DNA from 3 places in the Vibrio genomosp. F10 str. 9ZD137 genome. Region 1 is predicted to be linked to each of the others. Evidence: predicted binding sites of a transcription regulator. Region 1 holds the regulator's gene; each other region holds the start of a gene.
What was found. Region 1 encodes PurR, which represses purine synthesis genes. Its sites were predicted from a motif close to TNANGNAAACGTTTNCNTNA; they were not measured.
Positions count from the first base shown of each region.

Region 2: glyA (serine hydroxymethyltransferase) is a predicted target of PurR. The motif match lies at 3,129-3,148, and genes of this name have one in related genera.
Region 3: ihfA (integration host factor subunit alpha) is a predicted target of PurR. The motif match lies at 2,142-2,161, and genes of this name have one in related genera.

Region 1 covers NZ_JBNGCJ010001040.1:3,412-10,362, reverse strand. The annotation lists gene glgA (glycogen synthase GlgA) at 1-642, shown strand, start outside; gene ACP45E_RS22110 (alpha/beta fold hydrolase) at 870-1,667, shown strand; gene ACP45E_RS22105 (TVP38/TMEM64 family protein) at 1,768-2,460, opposite strand; gene ACP45E_RS22100 (TfoX/Sxy family DNA transformation protein) at 2,607-3,197, opposite strand; cyclic di-GMP riboswitch class I at 3,311-3,413, opposite strand; gene purR (HTH-type transcriptional repressor PurR) at 3,556-4,563, opposite strand; gene torD (molecular chaperone TorD) at 4,812-5,459, opposite strand; gene torR (two-component system response regulator TorR) at 5,702-6,415, shown strand; gene elyC (envelope biogenesis factor ElyC) at 6,565-6,951, opposite strand, start outside.
Region 2 covers NZ_JBNGCJ010000341.1:1,615-8,565, reverse strand. The annotation lists gene lipB (lipoyl(octanoyl) transferase LipB) at 1-114, shown strand, start outside; gene lipA (lipoyl synthase) at 119-1,084, shown strand; gene ACP45E_RS07260 (hypothetical protein) at 1,267-1,596, shown strand; gene glyA (serine hydroxymethyltransferase) at 1,823-3,073, opposite strand; gene ACP45E_RS07250 (YitT family protein) at 3,421-4,020, shown strand; gene vexH (vibriobactin export RND transporter permease subunit VexH) at 4,093-6,951, opposite strand, start outside.
Region 3 covers NZ_JBNGCJ010000791.1:6-4,246, reverse strand. The annotation lists gene ACP45E_RS18370 (NifB/NifX family molybdenum-iron cluster-binding protein) at 123-554, shown strand; gene nqrM ((Na+)-NQR maturation NqrM) at 551-748, shown strand; gene ACP45E_RS18360 (DUF134 domain-containing protein) at 934-1,212, opposite strand; gene ACP45E_RS18355 (PaaI family thioesterase) at 1,256-1,675, shown strand; gene ihfA (integration host factor subunit alpha) at 2,280-2,576, shown strand; gene ACP45E_RS18345 (DUF1415 domain-containing protein) at 2,800-3,351, opposite strand; partial or broken gene ACP45E_RS18340 (MFS transporter) at 3,533-4,241, opposite strand, start outside.

The DNA of each region.
Region 1 (6,951 bases):
TACAAAGCGACAAAGCAAAGTATGGTTCGCGGTAAGAAAGCTAATCGTCAAGCCTTACAAGAAGAAGTGGGTTTGCCGGTTAAAGATGTCGCCCTTTATGGGATGGTTTGTCGTCTGACACATCAAAAGGGTGTTCACTACTTGTTACCTATTTTGCATGAGTTTCTTAAGCATGATGTACAAATCGTCATTGTCGGTACCGGAGATCCAGTACTGGCGAGTCAATTGAAAGACATTGCGGCTCAACACGGAGACAAATTCGCATTTGTCGAAGCGTATAGCAATAAGCTGGCTCATTGGGTCGAAGCTGGTTCGGATTTCTTTTTGATGCCGTCTGAGTTTGAGCCGTGTGGCTTGAATCAGATTTATAGTATGTCCTACGGCACACTTCCGATAGTACGCGGAGTGGGCGGTTTAAAAGACAGCGTCACGGATTACGATGAGAACCCTGAACAAGCAACAGGTTTTGTCTTTACTGAGCCAACGGCAAATGCTCTTTTGCTGACGCTTATGCGTTCACTGTTACTTTATGCACAAAATACCCCAGAGATTCGTCGACTGCAGCTAGATGCAATGAAAAAGAATTTTTGTTGGGATGATGCAGCTAAGCACTATTTAGCTATGTATCGAAGTACTCAATAACACTCTATACATTCAAGCGCCTACGGGTGCTTTTTTTGCTTAAACGATAAAGGTTGTGCGGTTTAGATTCTGTAACGTTAATGTATCCCTATGTGAATGGTTGCGTCAGGCAACAACTAGAATACTATTTGAATGGTGTTTATTATCCGATAAATAGCATTTGCGATAAAATATGGTAGGCTTCTATGTTAGGTTCATTAGATTGCGTATTTAGGTTTTATTGAATAATGTCACAAACTCTACTTTTTCATAAGACATACGAACACCCTTCAAGTAATGAGTGGGTGGTTTTTGTGCACGGGGCAGGTGGAAGCTCGTCGATATGGTTCAAACAGATTAAAGCATACAAAGAGCATTTCAATATCTTGCTGCTTGATCTTCGTGGGCATGGAAAATCAAATCTATTTATCAAAGATCTTATTGCGAATCGTTATACGTTTAGAGAAGTGACCCTGGATATTTTGAAAGTACTGGATCACGTTAAAATTCGCTCTGCCCACTTTGTTGGCATGTCTCTAGGGACGATCATCGTTCAGAACATTGCAGAGATTGCGTCAGAGCGTGTACATAGTATGGTTTTAGGGGGCGCTGTTACACGGCTTAATATTCGTTCTCAAATATTAATAAAACTTGGTGACTTGAGTAAACACATCATCCCGTACATGTGGTTATATCGTTTGTTTGCTTATGTTGTTATGCCTCAGCGCAATCAGAAAGAGTCTCGTCATATGTTTGTACGAGAGGCAAAAAAATTATGTCAGAAAGAGTTTAAACGTTGGTTTATTTTGACGGCGGAAGTCAACCCATTGATGAAGTACTTCAAAAATAGAGAGTTACCGATCCCGACACTCTATTTAATGGGTGAGCAAGACTATATGTTTATCCAACCGGTAAAAGAAATGGTTGCGGCTCATCAAGATAGCAAACTGCTAGAAATACCTAATTGTGGCCATGTATGTAATGTTGAGCGCCCGGAAGAATTTAATCGTTACTCTATAGAGTTTATTAAAAACTGCACTCGATAGGTAGATTCCACTCACGCAAGAATCCCACCCAAGCAAGATCAATTAGGTGCTACACGAGCCTTATTCCGTAGCACCACGACTTTTTTGCCTCAAGAATACGTTACCCTTCATTTTGCTTCGCAGAGTCACTCTTTCTTATTATCGTCATAGCTTTCTTGGTGATGATTGGAAATAGCCCCAACAAAACAAACGATAGAATTACAGGCAAGGAGACAATGCCTGAAAGGCTTTCTATGTTGGCGAGTTGTGTTCCCGCGTTAAGATAGACAGCGGTACCCGGTAGCATACCGAGTTGACTCACGAGGTAGAATCTTAAAGCTGATATTGGCGTCAATCCCATTAAAAGGTTGATCAAAAAGAATGGAACAACAGGGATAAGACGCAGTGAAAAAAGATAAAACGCACCATCTTTTTCTACCCCTTCATTAATCGTCGAGAGTTTGGAACCGAATTTCTTTTGAACCCATTCCTTCAACAAAAATCGACTACTAAGAAAGGCAAGCGTTGCGCCTATTGAGCTGGCAAAAGAAACTAGAACTAAGCTGGTCCAAAATCCAAACAACGCGGCACCTAATAGAGTAACAACCGCAGCACCTGGGATAGAAAATGCGACCACAACGATATAAATCACAAAGTAACTTAGCGCTGCGATTACAAAGTTGGATTCAATAATATTACTCAATGATTCTTGCTGTGACTTTGCATTCTCTAAAGTCAAAAGGTGCCCGTAGTTTATCGTTAGAAACAAAATGGTGCCTATCAGAAAAATGGCAAAGAGTATTTTTTTATTCATAGTTAGAGAACCAGTAAGTTGATGTGTTTATAGAGAACCGTATTAGGGTGAAAAAATTTCAAGTAGCAATAGAATAAAAAGATTCAAGCTTTGATGCTGATAACGAGGCATAAAAAAACCAACATATGAATGTTGGCTTTTTTGAGTTATCTTAATCGATTCGCGAGTTCTTCCCGTCTCTCTTGGGGAATAACAGACCAGTGAGTCCCCTTAATGGCGCCTTCTAGCGCCCAAAGAAGCTCCAGCCCCACATCTGATGGGTGAGATTGCTGAATGGCCTTATAAGCGGCTACAGAGCCTTGTTCCTCAAGAGTTGCTACAGAATCAATACCCGCTTTTTTCAGCATTCTTTCCGTTGCCAACCTAAGATTTGGTAAATCCTTAAGGCGATCCGGTTTTGCAGATGCTTGGCTTTCTTTCTCTTTCTTTGCAATCTCTAATGAGTTTTTCGCTTCAGCGAGAGTGGTTGCTGAATCTGACATCCAATCATCAGGTAACGCATAATATTTTGTTACGACAGGGTGTCCGCGCTTTTTATAGACATATGGCATATAGCCTTGCTGCTTGAACTTTTTAACGGCAATGCTATCGGCTCTTATGTGAAGTTTGTCATTTACAACAAGTGCAAACATTGTGTCTTCAACAAAAATACCGAAACCGCCAAACATTGAACGAGACTTTACTCGTCCAAGCTGTTCAAACAGCCTCATTGAGTCTTTTAGTATTGGTTTATCCATGCTGTATGTTCTCGGTGTATGTTAAATACGCCACCAAATCAGGTCCGAGAGGTTAGCAAAATATGCAGAAACTGTGTCATTTACGGGTAAATTTTATGTTTGCATTGCTTGCCATCGGTAACCCCGCTACCTACCAACTCCTGTGATAAACAGAATGTTTGGTTTAGGCCGGAGGCTTTGCGTCCCACCTTTTCAAGTGGTTTGCCCTGTGCGTGACTGAAAATAAAGCTTTGATCAATTTGAATGAGAATCACAAAACCGCCTGGTTAGTGTGATGTTCATCCAACAAATTCATCTCAATATTGAGTCTAAACTATAACATATAATTAGCAAGTAAAGAAAAGCCGGTCAAAGCAAACTACTTATTGAGATCCTTTACGGTGTTTCGTTCTACGATTTCAGGGTGCATCTCAAATATGCGCTTTTCGTGATCTTTATCTTTGATTCTCTCAAGCAAAATTTCAAATGCATTTTTACCTACACGACGTTTGGGTTGGTGTACGGTCGTTAGTGGAGGAGAAAAGTACTCAGCAAGCTCAATATTGTCATAACCAATGACAGAGATATCGTTAGGAACGTTAATCCCTTTTTGCCCCAAGCGACTGATTAAACCGAGAGCCATCGTGTCGTTGAAACAGAAAATGGCCGTTGGTTTGTTGTCCATCGCCGCAATTTGGTCTGCTGCTAAGACTGCGGTATCACACTCAAAGTTACCTTCTAAGATCCAATCTTCATCGATTTTTAGGTTGGCTTCTGTCAATGCTCGCTTAAAGCCTAAAATGCGCTCTTGGCATGCTGCTTTTTCAAAATGCCCGCTTAGACAGGCAATATCTTTATGGCCTTTATCAATCAGGTATTTTGTGGCGAGATAACCACCTTCTTCTGAATTATCGATTATTTTATCAGCCTGGGAGCTTTCTGGGCCCCAATCCATGACAACCTTTGGAATGGTTGAGTGACGATCAAGCATTTCTCGAAGTTCTTCAGTAAGGTCAGAACACATGACCAGAATGCCATCCACTCGTTTCTCGGCCAGCATGCGAATATAGTCACGCTGTTTTTCATAGATACCGCCGGTGTTACAAAGAATCAGCGTGTAGCCTTGGCGATAACAATAGCTTTCAACACCGTCAATGACTTCAGAAAAGAAAAGATTAGTAGACTGAGTGACCAGCATGCCAATAGTTCGTGTTGTGTTGCATTTTAAGCTGCGGGCAACGGCACTTGGCGCGTAGTTGAGCTCTTCAACGGCTTTATTCACTTTTTCTTGTGTCGTTTCTGCCACGAATCGCGTTTTATTGATAACGTGAGAAACAGTGGTCGTTGATACGCCAGCTAAGCGAGCAACATCTTTAATTGTGGCCATAATTCTTTTCCTGTTAATTGCAGTTGCAATTCCATTCACTAACAAAGCGTTTCAGTGCTTACATGAGCAAAAACATCTTATTATGAGTAAAAACACAAAAACCGCCAATAATAGCGGTTAGTTAGTCATTCTTTTGTCGTTATTATTTCAATTTTAGACGTCATGTGAAGGACAAGCAATGAAAAGCGGTCATATTCGCGTGATCTAAAACGACAATTAGACAATATCATGGTGTTTATATCGAGTTTTTACTCGCCAGTTAAGTACTGGTAATCGAGTTCCAGAAAAGCACTCATCAATTCAGATACTGCAGCATAGAAACCGAAATCATCCAATTGCTGACATTTATGGGTGAATTGCGGGACCCAAGATAACAAGTAGGTTGAGATAAACTGTTCTTGCTCAATCAGCGCTTGGTCAAGGTGCTTTTCTATTTCAACTTCATTGGAACGGATAATCAGGTGACCTAAAAAATCGAGCTCAATAGCGATATGATCAGCCGGTTCATTGAGGGTTTCATGAACTGCCACATTATGCTTCGCCATCAGATCCGCCATTTCCTTTGCAGGGGTATCGTTGAGTATTCCAGCCTCGCCAATATAAATTGACGCGTATGGCAGAGCCGAATCTTTCTCTGACTTTAAAAATAGGTCACAAAAGTCAGCAGATAACTCAAGTTGTGCATCTTCTCTATCTTGCAGTCGATTCAGTGCATCAACGAGTTTATCAATCGCAGGCTTTAATGATGGGTTCTCTCCCAAACCAGTAAGGAAAGCTCTAATCTGAGCCGACTGGTACTGTTCGACATCCGGTTCTGTGAGTTCTTTGGCGAATAGACTAGATAGCCACCAGTAGATTTCAGCACGTTTTTCGTTGAATGCTTTTGTTTCTTGCATTGTCATTAGCCTTAACAGAAATAATCTTTCTAGTTTAACGAATAAAAATGAACAGGGTTACTTAAGAGTATGATAAAAATTGTGAAATTATGTCGAATTATGAACAGATTCAGCTATCTTGTTTTGAATCAATAAACTTGCAAGATTTGTCCAAACTTAACCGGATGAGCTAGAATTGTGATGAATTATGAATAGAATGGCTCTAGCAAAATCATTCCAATGAATAAAAATAAGTGGGTTAAATGACTTATCATATACTGGTCGTCGAAGACGATGCTGTCACACGCAGTAAGCTGGTCGGCTACTTTCAGAATGAAGGCTATACGGTGAGTGAAGCTCAAAGCGGTGAACAGATGCATGAAATATTGAACATGTCCTCTGTCGATTTGGTCATGCTTGACATTAACCTTCCAGGCTCTGATGGCCTGATGTTGACACGAGAACTGCGAAGTCAGTCGGACATGGGTATTATTTTGGTAACCGGGCGAACCGACAGCATTGATAAGATTGTTGGCTTAGAAATGGGCGCGGATGATTACGTCACCAAACCCTTTGAATTACGTGAACTGCTGGTTCGAGTGAAAAATTTATTGTGGCGGATCTCAACAGCAAAGAATGCCTCTTCTCTCCCTGCGGTAAAAGACGCCAACGAGAAATTGGTTCACTTTAGTGATTGGACGTTTGATATTCAGCGCAGAGCACTTAGTCGTGATGGTGTTCCGGTTAAACTGACCAAAGCCGAATACGAATTGCTTGTTGCGTTATCATCGTACCCTAACCAAGTGCTAAGCCGAGAACGTATACTCAACATGATCAGTCACCGCGTTGATGCGCCAAACGATCGTACTATTGATGTGTTGATCAGACGCATGAGAGCGAAAATGGAATACGACGCAAAGAACCCCCAAATTTTTGTCACTGTCCATGGCGAGGGGTATATGTTTGCCGGAGACTAAACCTAGCATTCGTAAAAGATTGTGTTCCCACAATCACGGTATTTATTCATAGGATAGACAAAACAGCCCGAACTTTATGACTTCGGGCTTTTAATATGGGAGCGATCTATCTCGGAGATTCATAAATTTAACCGTTTTAGAGATGACGCCTAAAGCGTATTGTCTTCTACTTCCAAAACGTTCTCTTCGTAATTGGCGGCTTTATCACGTAATGTTTGCCAGATCATCCCTAAGGTTTCGTGCCAATATCGTTCTGTTTGCTCTAGGTAGCGTGCTCTTGGTGTGTATTTTTCCCAAGGCTGATTAATATTTTGGTGGGCCAAGTAGTTAGTTGGCGCAGGAACTGGTTTAATTCCAGCGGAGTGAAACTCGTTTAGTGAGCGCTGCATATGACTTGCCGATGTAACGAGTATCAGTTTTTTCTGACCGACAAACGCCGCGGCTTGTCGCGCTTCTTCCCACGTATCTTTGGCTGTTTCCAGCAAGATAATATCAGACTTGGACACCCCTAACGCGAGTGCAACTTTCGCCATCAT
Region 2 (6,951 bases), on a different contig from region 1:
GGTGGACCAAGTCAGCTAGACGTCGTTGAACAGCAATTAATACAAGAACTCGTCGCACTCCTAGACTACGAGCACGTTAAATTTTGCACAAAAGCCCTTAACGAGAAGCAGTAAAATCATGAGCAAACCAATTCAAATGGAAAAAGGCGTCAAATACAGAGACGCTGACAAAATGGCATTGATTCCTGTTAAAAACATGCCAAGCGAAACAAAAGAAGTATTGCGTAAACCAGACTGGATGAAAATAAAGCTGCCATCTGACAGTAAGCGCATCAAAGAGATCAAGTCGGCTCTACGTAAAAATAACCTTAACTCGGTGTGTGAAGAAGCCTCTTGCCCTAACCTTTCAGAGTGTTTCAACCACGGAACGGCAACCTTCATGATTCTAGGTGCTATCTGTACACGCCGCTGCCCATTTTGTGATGTTGGCCACGGCCGACCTCTTGCTCCTGAAGGCGATGAACCGAAGAAGCTGGCACAAACCATTAAAGACATGAAACTTAAGTATGTGGTGATTACCTCTGTCGATAGAGACGACTTGAGAGACGGAGGCGCACAGCACTTTGCCGATTGTAACCGAGAAATCCGCGAGCTTAACCCTAACATTCACATTGAAACATTGGTCCCTGACTTTCGTGGCCGTATGGACATCGCCCTTGAGTTACTCAAAGACAACCCACCGGATGTCTTTAACCATAACCTAGAAACCGCCCCACGCCTGTACCGTAAAGCGCGCCCAGGTGCGAACTACAAGTGGTCGTTAGAACTTCTTAAAAAGTTTAAACAGCAACACCCTAATGTTCCGACAAAATCGGGGGTAATGATGGGGCTTGGGGAAACAAAAGAAGAGATCATTCAAGTTCTTAAGGACTTACGTGAGCACGATGTTACCATGCTCACTCTGGGTCAGTACCTCGCACCAAGCCGTCACCATTTGCCAGTGGAACGCTATGTACCGCCGGCTGAATTTGAAGAGTTGAAAGAAATTGCGTTGGATTTAGGTTTCACTCACGCAGCTTGTGGCCCGTTTGTGCGTTCTTCTTACCATGCCGATATGCAAGCACAGGGCAAAGAAGTTAAGTAACGCCAATATTGATAAAGTCGGTGATATCATCGACTTTACTTTCTGATCTATGGTTAATAATCCATTGTTAATAATAGATGGTGAATAATCCGCTTCTCAATTGAAACTGAACGGTAAAATCGATAGGCTAAAGAAACTAACGGAATGTACTCACCTATCGTTGAGATAGCTAAGGAATAAAAATGAATAGAATGGGATTATTGGCGCTGATGTTCGCAGCCGTTACTGCTGGTTGTGCTAACAACACCAAACAAGACAACTATAGAGAAGCCTCTTTTGAGCTTTGTAACACTGAGGTCGATATTTATTCGGTCAGTGATGATGGTCGTGTAAGAATTGTCTGCTCAGATGGTTCGAAGTTCGCTCTAACATCAGAAGAAACGTTAGAGGTTATGCGTGATATCAATATTGATTACTGTGACGGTGAAGGGTTGGGTAAATTCAACGAAAGCCGAAAATACTACTCATTCCAGTGTAAGTCAGGCACCTTGCTGAGTATTTCGAAAAAGTAAGACGACCTTTTAGACTATAACCGATATTAAAAAGACCAGCCCTTCAACAAGCTGGTCTTTTTGTTTCTAAGTTTCGTTCTACGCAGAAACTAAAAGAGCCCCCAAATTGGAAGCTCTTCATTATTATTTTCAAACTTAACTGATTCTAGTTCTAGGAAAAGGCGCGGAGTTTACGCTAGTAAATGAGCACCTTTAACACCGAAATAGAACAGTTAAGGCAGAAAAATTAAGCGTAAACCGGTAGACGCTTACAGATCTCTAGTACTTTCGCTTTCGTTGCTTCGATAACAGACTCATCACCCATGTTATCTAGGATGTCACACATCCAACCTGCTAGCTCTTTCGCGTCGGCTTCTGAAAAACCGCGACGAGTAATAGAAGGAGAACCGATACGGATACCAGACGTAACAAACGGGCTACGTGGATCGTTTGGTACTGAGTTCTTATTCACAGTGATGTTCGCTGCACCTAGTGCTGCATCGGCTTCTTTACCTGTGATGTCTTTGTCGATTAGGTCAACTAGGAACAGGTGGTTCTCTGTAGAACCAGAAACGATGTTGTAACCGCGAGCTAGGAACTCAGCAACCATTGCTTTTGCGTTAGCCACTACGCGAGCTTGGTATTCTTTGAACTCTGGCTCTAGCGCTTCTTTGAACGCTACTGCTTTACCCGCGATAACGTGCATTAGAGGGCCACCTTGGCCGCCTGGGAATACTGCTGAGTTTAGTTTCTTGTAAAGATCTTCGCCTTCGTTAGAAAGGATAAGACCGCCACGAGGACCCGCAAGCGTTTTGTGCGTTGTCGTCGTTACAACGTGAGCGTGTGGAACTGGGTTCGGGTAAACGCCTGCAGCGATTAGACCAGCAACGTGAGCCATATCGACGAAGAAGTAAGCACCGACTTTGTCAGCGATTTCACGCATACGCTTCCAATCACAAACTTGAGAGTAAGCTGAGAAACCACCGATGATCATCTTAGGCTTGTGCTCGATAGCCAGCGCTTCCATCTCTTCGTAATCGATTTGGCCTGCTTCATCGATACCGTAAGGGATGATGTTGTAAAGCTTACCAGAGAAGTTGACAGGAGAACCGTGAGTGAGGTGACCACCGTGCGCTAGGCTCATACCAAGAACAGTATCACCCGCGTTTAGTAGCGCCATGTAGACAGCGTTATTTGCTTGAGAACCTGAGTGTGGCTGTACGTTTGCGTATTGTGCGCCAAACAGTTCACATGCACGCTCAATTGCCAATGTTTCAACCTTATCAACGAACTCACAGCCACCGTAGTAACGCTTACCAGGGTAACCTTCTGCATATTTGTTCGTTAACTGAGAGCCTTGAGCTTCCATTACACGTGGGCTTGTGTAGTTTTCAGAAGCGATAAGCTCAATATGTTCTTCTTGGCGAACCGTTTCCTCTTGGATCGCTTCAAATAGGTCTGCATCATAATCTGCAATGTTCATGTCACGTGTTAGCATCTGTATCTCCTGACTCAGATTGTACTGAAAGTTTCAAAAAAACCACACAACAACCGTACGCAAACGTTTACGTAGGTCGAATTTATGAAAAGCATTCTACATAATTTGATCTGTATCATAAAGAGCAAAATCACTTTTTATCATGCAGTTTATTCATAATGACTTATAAGCTTTATAATGCTTGTCGTACCTTAATCACCCACAAGCGGCTTACTGTCAAGTTTTCGCTTTACACCCTGTAAAACGATAATTACATAGGTTTACCCTAATTTTATCTCTCTAGCTACCGAAAAGATCATCTTTTCTCTACTATTCGCCCCAATAGTCTCTAGAAGAAAATCAAGTTGATGGAAAAACACTCAAGTAAAGAAGATTGGATTGCAATTTTAACCGGGACTTTCTTAGTCGCTCAAGGGGTATTCTTTCTTCAATCCGCGCATTTGCTCACAGGCGGAACAACGGGATTAGCCCTGCTGTTAAGCCAAATTGTCTCAGTGTCTTTTGGTACTCTGTATTTTCTTATTAACTGCCCATTTTATTTACTTGCCTGGCAGCGATTTGGCAAACGCTTTGCCATAAATAGTGCTATTTCCGGTGCGTTAGTCTCTGTTTTCGCCGATCACTTATACCTAGTGATTACCCTTGATACCGTCAATGACATTTATTGCGCTATCGCTGGCGGATTGTTAATGGGATTGGGAATGCTGATCCTATTTCGACATCGTTCTAGCCTCGGAGGCTTTAACGTTCTATGCTTAGTGATCCAAGATCGATTTGGAATATCAGTGGGAAAAACTCAAATGCTTATTGATGTGGCGATTTTGTTCGCTTCTTTCTTTTTTGTGTCTCCACAGGTTATTGGTTTGTCTTTACTTGGAACCGTCGCGCTCAATGTGGTTCTGGCCATGAATCACAAGCCGACTCGTTATACCGTCACTTACGGCTAGTTATTCCAAGCATAAAAAGGGCTCGCACACTGGCGAGCCCTTTCTGTTTGTAACATTCAATTCAATGTGTCATTAATGCACACTTCTCGTTTTAACATCATGTTGCAGTTCTTTATTTAATTCCGCCTCAACATGGCCTGGAGAGTGCGTCGTAATAGAGATCAATCGATACATAGCAGGAATAACAAACAGGGTCACCAGGGTTGCAAACCCCATACCAAAGAAGATCACCGTACCTACCGCCACTCGGCTTTCATAGCCTGCACCTGTTGACGTTATCAATGGAATGGCACCCGCCAATGTGGTAAATGCCGTCATCATGATGGGTCTTAACCGCCTTGCGGATGCATCGACGATGGCTTGTTGGAACTCGATACCTCGGTCACGCAACTGGTTGGTAAATTCAACGATCAAAATACCATTTTTCGTCACCATACCAATCAACATAATCATACCGATCTGGCTATATATATTCAGACCCTGTCCCATAAAGTACATACCGAGGAACCCACCGAATACCCCCATTGGCACCGTGAACATCACCACTAATGGGTTAATAAAGCTTTCAAATTGAGCGGCTAACACTAGATAGGCCACCAGCAAAGCCAATGCAAAGACAATCAAAATACTCGATTGATTTTCTTTGTAATCTTTCGATTCGCCAGAATAGCTCACCGATATTTCGTTCGGCAGCAGTTCGATCGCTTTTGAATCTAAGAAATCGAGCGCATCGCCCAACGTCGAGTCACCAGCCAAGTTTGCGGTCACGGTAATCGATTTCTGTTTATTGTAGTGAGCAAGACGAATCGATGACGCAACTTCTTCAATGCTTGTCACCGCATCAAGCGTCACTAATTCACCCGACACGGTTCGCATGTAGATTTGACTCAAATCGGAAGCATTGTTGAAGCTGTTTTCATCACCACGAAGGTAAACGTCATACTCTTCGCCTCGTTCAACAAACGTGGTTTCCGTTTTACCGCCCAACATCACTTCAAGCGTATCCGAAATATCCGACACACTGATCCCTAGTTCAGCCGCTCGTTGACGATCAATCGTGACGACAAGCTCCGGCGTTTTCTCTGAATAGTTAATCTCTGCCCCTTCCATTAACGGGGAGTTTTCAGCCTCGACTTTTAATCGCTCGGCCCACTCCATCAATTCAGGGTAATCGGTTCCGCCTAAGACAAACTGCACTGGCTCACTGGATCCCCCTCTAAAACCGGGCATGAATGGGAATACACGTACGTCGGGAATACCTGTAAGTGCTTTCCTAACTTCACCAAGGGCATTTTGAGCGGTAATATCGCGCTCGTTCCAGTCATCCAAAATCATGATAACAAAGCCCGTTTGGTCACCGGCATTACCACCAAACGCTGGGGATTGGATACTGAAAGATTTAAGAAAGCCTTGTCCTAAAAGTGGCAATAATCGTTCTTCCACAATGTCCATGTTGGCTGACATTCGGTTATAACTCGTTGCATCCGCACCGCGCACAAAGGCAAAGATAACACCACGGTCTTCTGATGGAGTGAGCTGTGCCGGAATTTGTTGCATTAAACCGTAACTGCCACCAATACACGCCATGATGACCAGAGGCGCCGCAAACTTCCACTTAAGCGCCAACGTTAATACTCGGCGATAACCGTTCTCTAACTTAGTAAACAATCTATCGATAAAACGGTTGAATCGATTCGGTTTGACATTGGCTTTGAGAATTTTACTGCCTAGAACCGGGGTTAAAGTCAGCGCCACCAACGATGAGAAAATGACAGACATGGCTAATAATACCGAGAACTCGGTAAACAAAAGCCCGACCATTCCATCCATAAAAGAAATGGGTAAGAAGACCATAACAAGCACTAACGTTGTCGCCACAACGGCAAAACCAACCTCTCTGGTTCCTTTGTAAGCCGCTAATAACGGTTTTTCACCTTTCTCGATATGGTGAAAGATGTTTTCCACCACCACGATCGCATCATCCACGACTAGGCCTATCGATAAAATCAACGCCATCAACGTAATCAGGTTAATTGAAAAACCAAAATAATGAGCGGCAATAAATGATGAGATCAACGAAACCGGCACCGTCACTGCGGGAATAAGCGTGGCTCTGGCCTGGCCTATAAATATGTACAGCACCAGAATAACCAACCCACCTGTAATAAAGAGCGTACTGTAAACTTCAGAAATGGAACGCTCAATAAACACGGTCGAGTCATAATCAATAGCAAGACGAGTGCCTTCTGGCAAAAACTGCTGTATATCATCCACTTGCTTATGCACAAGATCAGCGACATCGAGCGGGTTTGCATCCGATTGAGGGATAATACCCATACTCACGTTGACCACCCCATCACTTTTAAACGTGGAACTTTCATTCTGAGCGCCAACATAAACATCGGCGACGTCTTTCAAGTAAATAGGCGTGTTGTCACTGGCACGTTTTACGACGAGATAATCAAAATCTTCAGCAGAGTTGTAGCTTCGAGCAGTCCGGACGGACATAACAATCGAATCATTACGCACTTCTCCACCCGGGCTTTCTAAGTTTTCTTGTTTTAATGCCTGGGTAATATCTGACGTCGTCACGCCACGCCCAGCCATGAGTTCAGGCTTAAGCTTCACATACATGACTTTGTAGAGGCCACCCGACACATCCACTGAACTGACGCCACTGATCAAACTGAAACGGTCTAACAGCACACGTTCGATGTAGTCAGTGAGCTGTGTTCTGTCCATTTCTGAAGAACTAAGGTTGATGTATAAAGAGGCTTCTCCAGAACCATTGTTCTTGAAGACGATAGGATCATCCGCCTCATCCGGCAAAGAACGCTGCGCTCGAGCAACCGCATCGCGAACATCACTCACCCCCGTGTTTAAGTCATAACCTAAATCAAAAGTAATCGTGATCCGCGAACTGCCGTTTCG
Region 3 (4,241 bases), on a different contig from region 1:
AGTTTTTGCTGAAAGTGCTATTTCTCTAATCTGTAAATCTAATTTTTCACACTATAGTTATTGGCATATGCCAATAATAAGGAATATACTGAATGCCTGATCACCAATAACACGGAGTTACCATGTTATACGCAGTACCTTGTCTTAATCTTCATGTCGGCAACCATTTTGCTCGTTCACCACAAATAGCGATTGTGGATGACCAACGACAAATAAAGCAGGTTGTTCCTTTGGTTGAATCCGACTCGTCTTGTAATAAAAAGAAGCAATGGATTTCAGTGATCCACTCTTACGGCGTGCAAGCCGTTGTCGTCCGCCACATAGGAAAAAGGATGCTGGCGCACTTGTTTAAAAACGATATTAAAGTGTTAGCCTCGATAGGAAAGGTTGAAATTGGAGCATTAGATTTTGATCACCTACAAGAAGTGACCGATTTGGATTACGGTCGAGAGCCTCGCAATCATGGGTGCGGTAAGAAAGAGCGTAGGAGAGACGGCGCGATTTTCATGTCACAGCCCAATAAGTTAGGGGCTATTCGAGGGTTCCGTAAATGACATTCCTACTAACATTATTGGGCTTTGTTGGAATCGTTGCGTTGATGGCGATCGGTGTGATTTTTTCACGCCAGCCAATCATAGGCAGCTGCGGCGGGCTAGCGCAGATAGATATTGAGCGTGAATGCAATTGCAAAGATGTGTGTGAGGAACATAGCCGTAAGCTGTATCAGATCTCAGAACCCTCAAGCTAGAGATCTCAAACAAGCCGCCATATAGCGAAGTGAATAGCTAAGTAAATAGCTAAATAAATAACTAAATAGATAAATAGATAAATAGATAAATAGCTAAATAGCTAAATCAGACAGTTCAATCGCTCAGTGGCTAGCTCGGTATCTAGCAGTGAGAGTGATCTCTATAGTTAAGGCTAGGGTGTCAGTTAAGAGTTTTGAATGACTAACGCGTGGCCGTTGACGATGCATTTAGCAACCTTGGCTCGTGCACGTTTAATGATGTTACCGAACGTTTGGCGAGACACCTGCATCTGCTCGGCGGCTTCAAGCTGGCTTAGGCCTTCTTGATCAGCCAAGCGCAGAGCTTCCAACTCTTCTAATAGCAGCTCTTCTTGATGAAGCTCGTCCATAGGAACGCCATTAGGCTTGAAACAAGAGTAAGCAGCACGGGTACACAACTGTCGGTGTTTTTTGGGTCGAGCCATATCAATCTCTAGGAATCTAAGGGTAAAAGGGATAAGGGTAAGTATGAAAGTTTTCATTCCTCACAACCATAGGCGCTGCAAAGTATGCAGCCAAGGCTTCTTTTCAGACAGCCCGATTTGTTTTGAAGCTGTTAGCGAGCACGAGACCTTAGTTAAGCATGAAGCCTTAGCTAAGATTGTACCAACAGATAAAGCTGAGGGCTATGATGGCATTATGCAGGGCGGCATTGTTACCGCGTTACACGATGCAACCATGCTGCATTGTTTGTTCCAAAATAATATCACGGCCATGACGGTCAGCATAACGTCTCGTTTCCACCATCCAATTTTGATCGGTCAAGAGTTAGAGATCCGTGCTCAATGGGTCAAAAGCAGCCGTAACATTTACTTCTTAGAAAGCCAAATTACTCAATGCGGTAAGTTATGTTCATCGGCAAAAAGTCAGTTTATGTCATCGCACTGATTCTTCAATCTAAAGAAATCGTCCTACTTCATTTGAGTGGGGTCTAGAGAAGGAGGCTGAACGGTTCAACTCAAGCAGTTAAGCCCGTTAAGCAGGGGGCGTGGCTCAGTAGAAGGCGAATTTCTAAAGACACAAAACTCTCGACAACTCTGGTTAAAGCGTTGCAGAAGGTAAGATAAGTTTGTGTAGCATTGGGGGGCTTTTTACAATCTGAAACTTGTTGATTATTAAAGGGTTAGTAATGAAATAAGCGCCCTAGTGTTTGGGTGGTTTTGTCCTTAATTTGAGAATTCTCTGAACAAACTTCAAAAAAAATCCACCCAAATATAATGGTCATTAATGTTGTTGGTTATCTATATGTTGGTTGTTTGTGCTTTAAAGTTTGTTTCTATTTTATTTTATTGGGTTTTTATTTTTATTTGTGTGTTTATTGATTCTATTTATATTTATTGATAGTTCCATACACTTAGAAAAAAGTTGGCGAAAATCAGAAGCTTGGCATACACTTTCCAAGGTAAAGCCGATATGTTGTTGATTGGCTAGGCAAAATGCTTTGGCGCTGCCATCTGGCAGTAATGTTAAACATAGCTTTAAGGGGAGTTTTATGGCGCTCACAAAGGCCGATCTGGCTGAGAACCTGTTTGAAAAACTTGGATACAGTAAACGGGATGCCAAGGAAACGGTTGAAGTATTTTTCGAAGAAATTCGAAAATCACTTGAAAGTGGCGAGCAGGTAAAGCTGTCTGGTTTTGGTAACTTTGACCTTCGAGAGAAAAGCGAACGCCCAGGTCGAAACCCTAAAACTGGCGAAGACATTCCTATCTCTGCTCGACGTGTTGTTACATTCCGCCCGGGACAAAAACTAAAAGCCCGCGTAGAGAATATCAAAGTTGACAAATAGCTGATCGATTGAGACCACGCCTAGCGTGGTCTTTTTATATCTGGCTTACGGCAACGAACAAAGATCCTTTAGGCTCCATCAATCGATGAAGTTGCAAGCACTCATGCTCGTTGAACTTTCAAGTCTTTTGGCTTTTTCTCTCTTCTTATCTTCTTATCTTCTTTTTTTCGCTTATAGCATCATTCAAGCGTGAACGTTTATGCATTGTGATTCTTTAAATCGATTAGCGAAAAAGGTACGGGAACAGTTGCTGTTTTTCTTCCTGCGATAAAGACTCAACACGAGCAATATTGTTATCGGGTATGGCTTCAGGATCTGGATAGTGTTTGAGCACCTTTTCCATCGACTCTTCACGGATTAAATGAATGGTTGGGTAAGGAGAGCGATTAGTCAGATTCTCGGTATCGTCGGGTTGGGTCCCGTGAAAGTAATAGTCTGGATGAAATGTCGCGACTTGGTAAATGCCTTCATAGTCTTGCTGTTTGATTAGCCCATCAACCCAGTCGAGAAAAAAGTTGTAATCCATGAAATCCTGAAGCATATCTGGAATTACAACCAAGGTTGTTTCAAGCTCTTTGGCATCTTTACTGTCGAGAATCTGAAATTCTTCCAAGATACATTCTAGCAGTGCTTCTTCCGTCGTGGCGTCGGTGACTGCAATTTTAATCTGCTTATTCTTGTTCGGCTTGTGTGCGAAAGGACACAGGTTAAGACCAACGATGACGTCTTCTAACCATTGCTGAGTCTGTTTTTCTGCGAGTTGATAGTTGTCCATAGGGTTATCTTTACTTAAACCGTTTCTGCGGGAGTCAGCACAGTGCCTCTCCAGATAATAGAACGAGTAGAATACCAGAAATGACGCTTTGAATGAGTAAAATTGGTGATTGTTTTATTTCTCAAAATCGCTTCTTCCATTACTCATTTAACGGCTGTTCGACTGGCAGATTAAGTAGCGTTTATCTGTGAGTTGGGTGAGGGTCAGCTAACGTCCGAGACGGTACCGTTTGTCGATAGAGTGCATAGCAAAGAGCAAACAAACCAATATAGAGAACCATGCCACCCATGGTGACACTCAACCATCCCCCGTGTTGCCAGCAATAGATTAGAAAGAAACCCCCTAGACTTCCACCCACATAGTAGTGAACAAGGTACAGTGCGGTTGCCGTTGCTTTCGCGTGTACGGCCTTTTGGCTAATCCATGAATACGCTAAGGTATGGGTAAAAAAAGCACCAAAACTCACCAGTAATAACCCAATGACCATCATGGATAAGCGATCAACCAGTGCCACCCACATCCCCAACATGCTGATGATGCTTCCTGTTACCATCCCAGAAATAGGCTGTTTATGTTGAGCCCATTTCCCGGTTAATTTCGAGCTAAGAGTTCCGGCCAAGTAACACAGAAAAATCAAAGAGGCAGCGCCAATCGGTAGGTAATGTGGGGCACTGACTAAGCGAAAGCCCATGACGGAATACAGATTCACAAAAAGCGCGAAATTAATGCCACCAATGAGCATGGTAAACCACAACGTCTTGTTTTTGATATGTTTAACCAACGCTCGATTATGGTGGAAAAAAAGACCACGCTGGGGCGTAAAGTTGTCCTGGTTTGGTAGAAGCAACCCAACAATCACAGCGCCTATGAACGTCAAGATGGCCATGGTT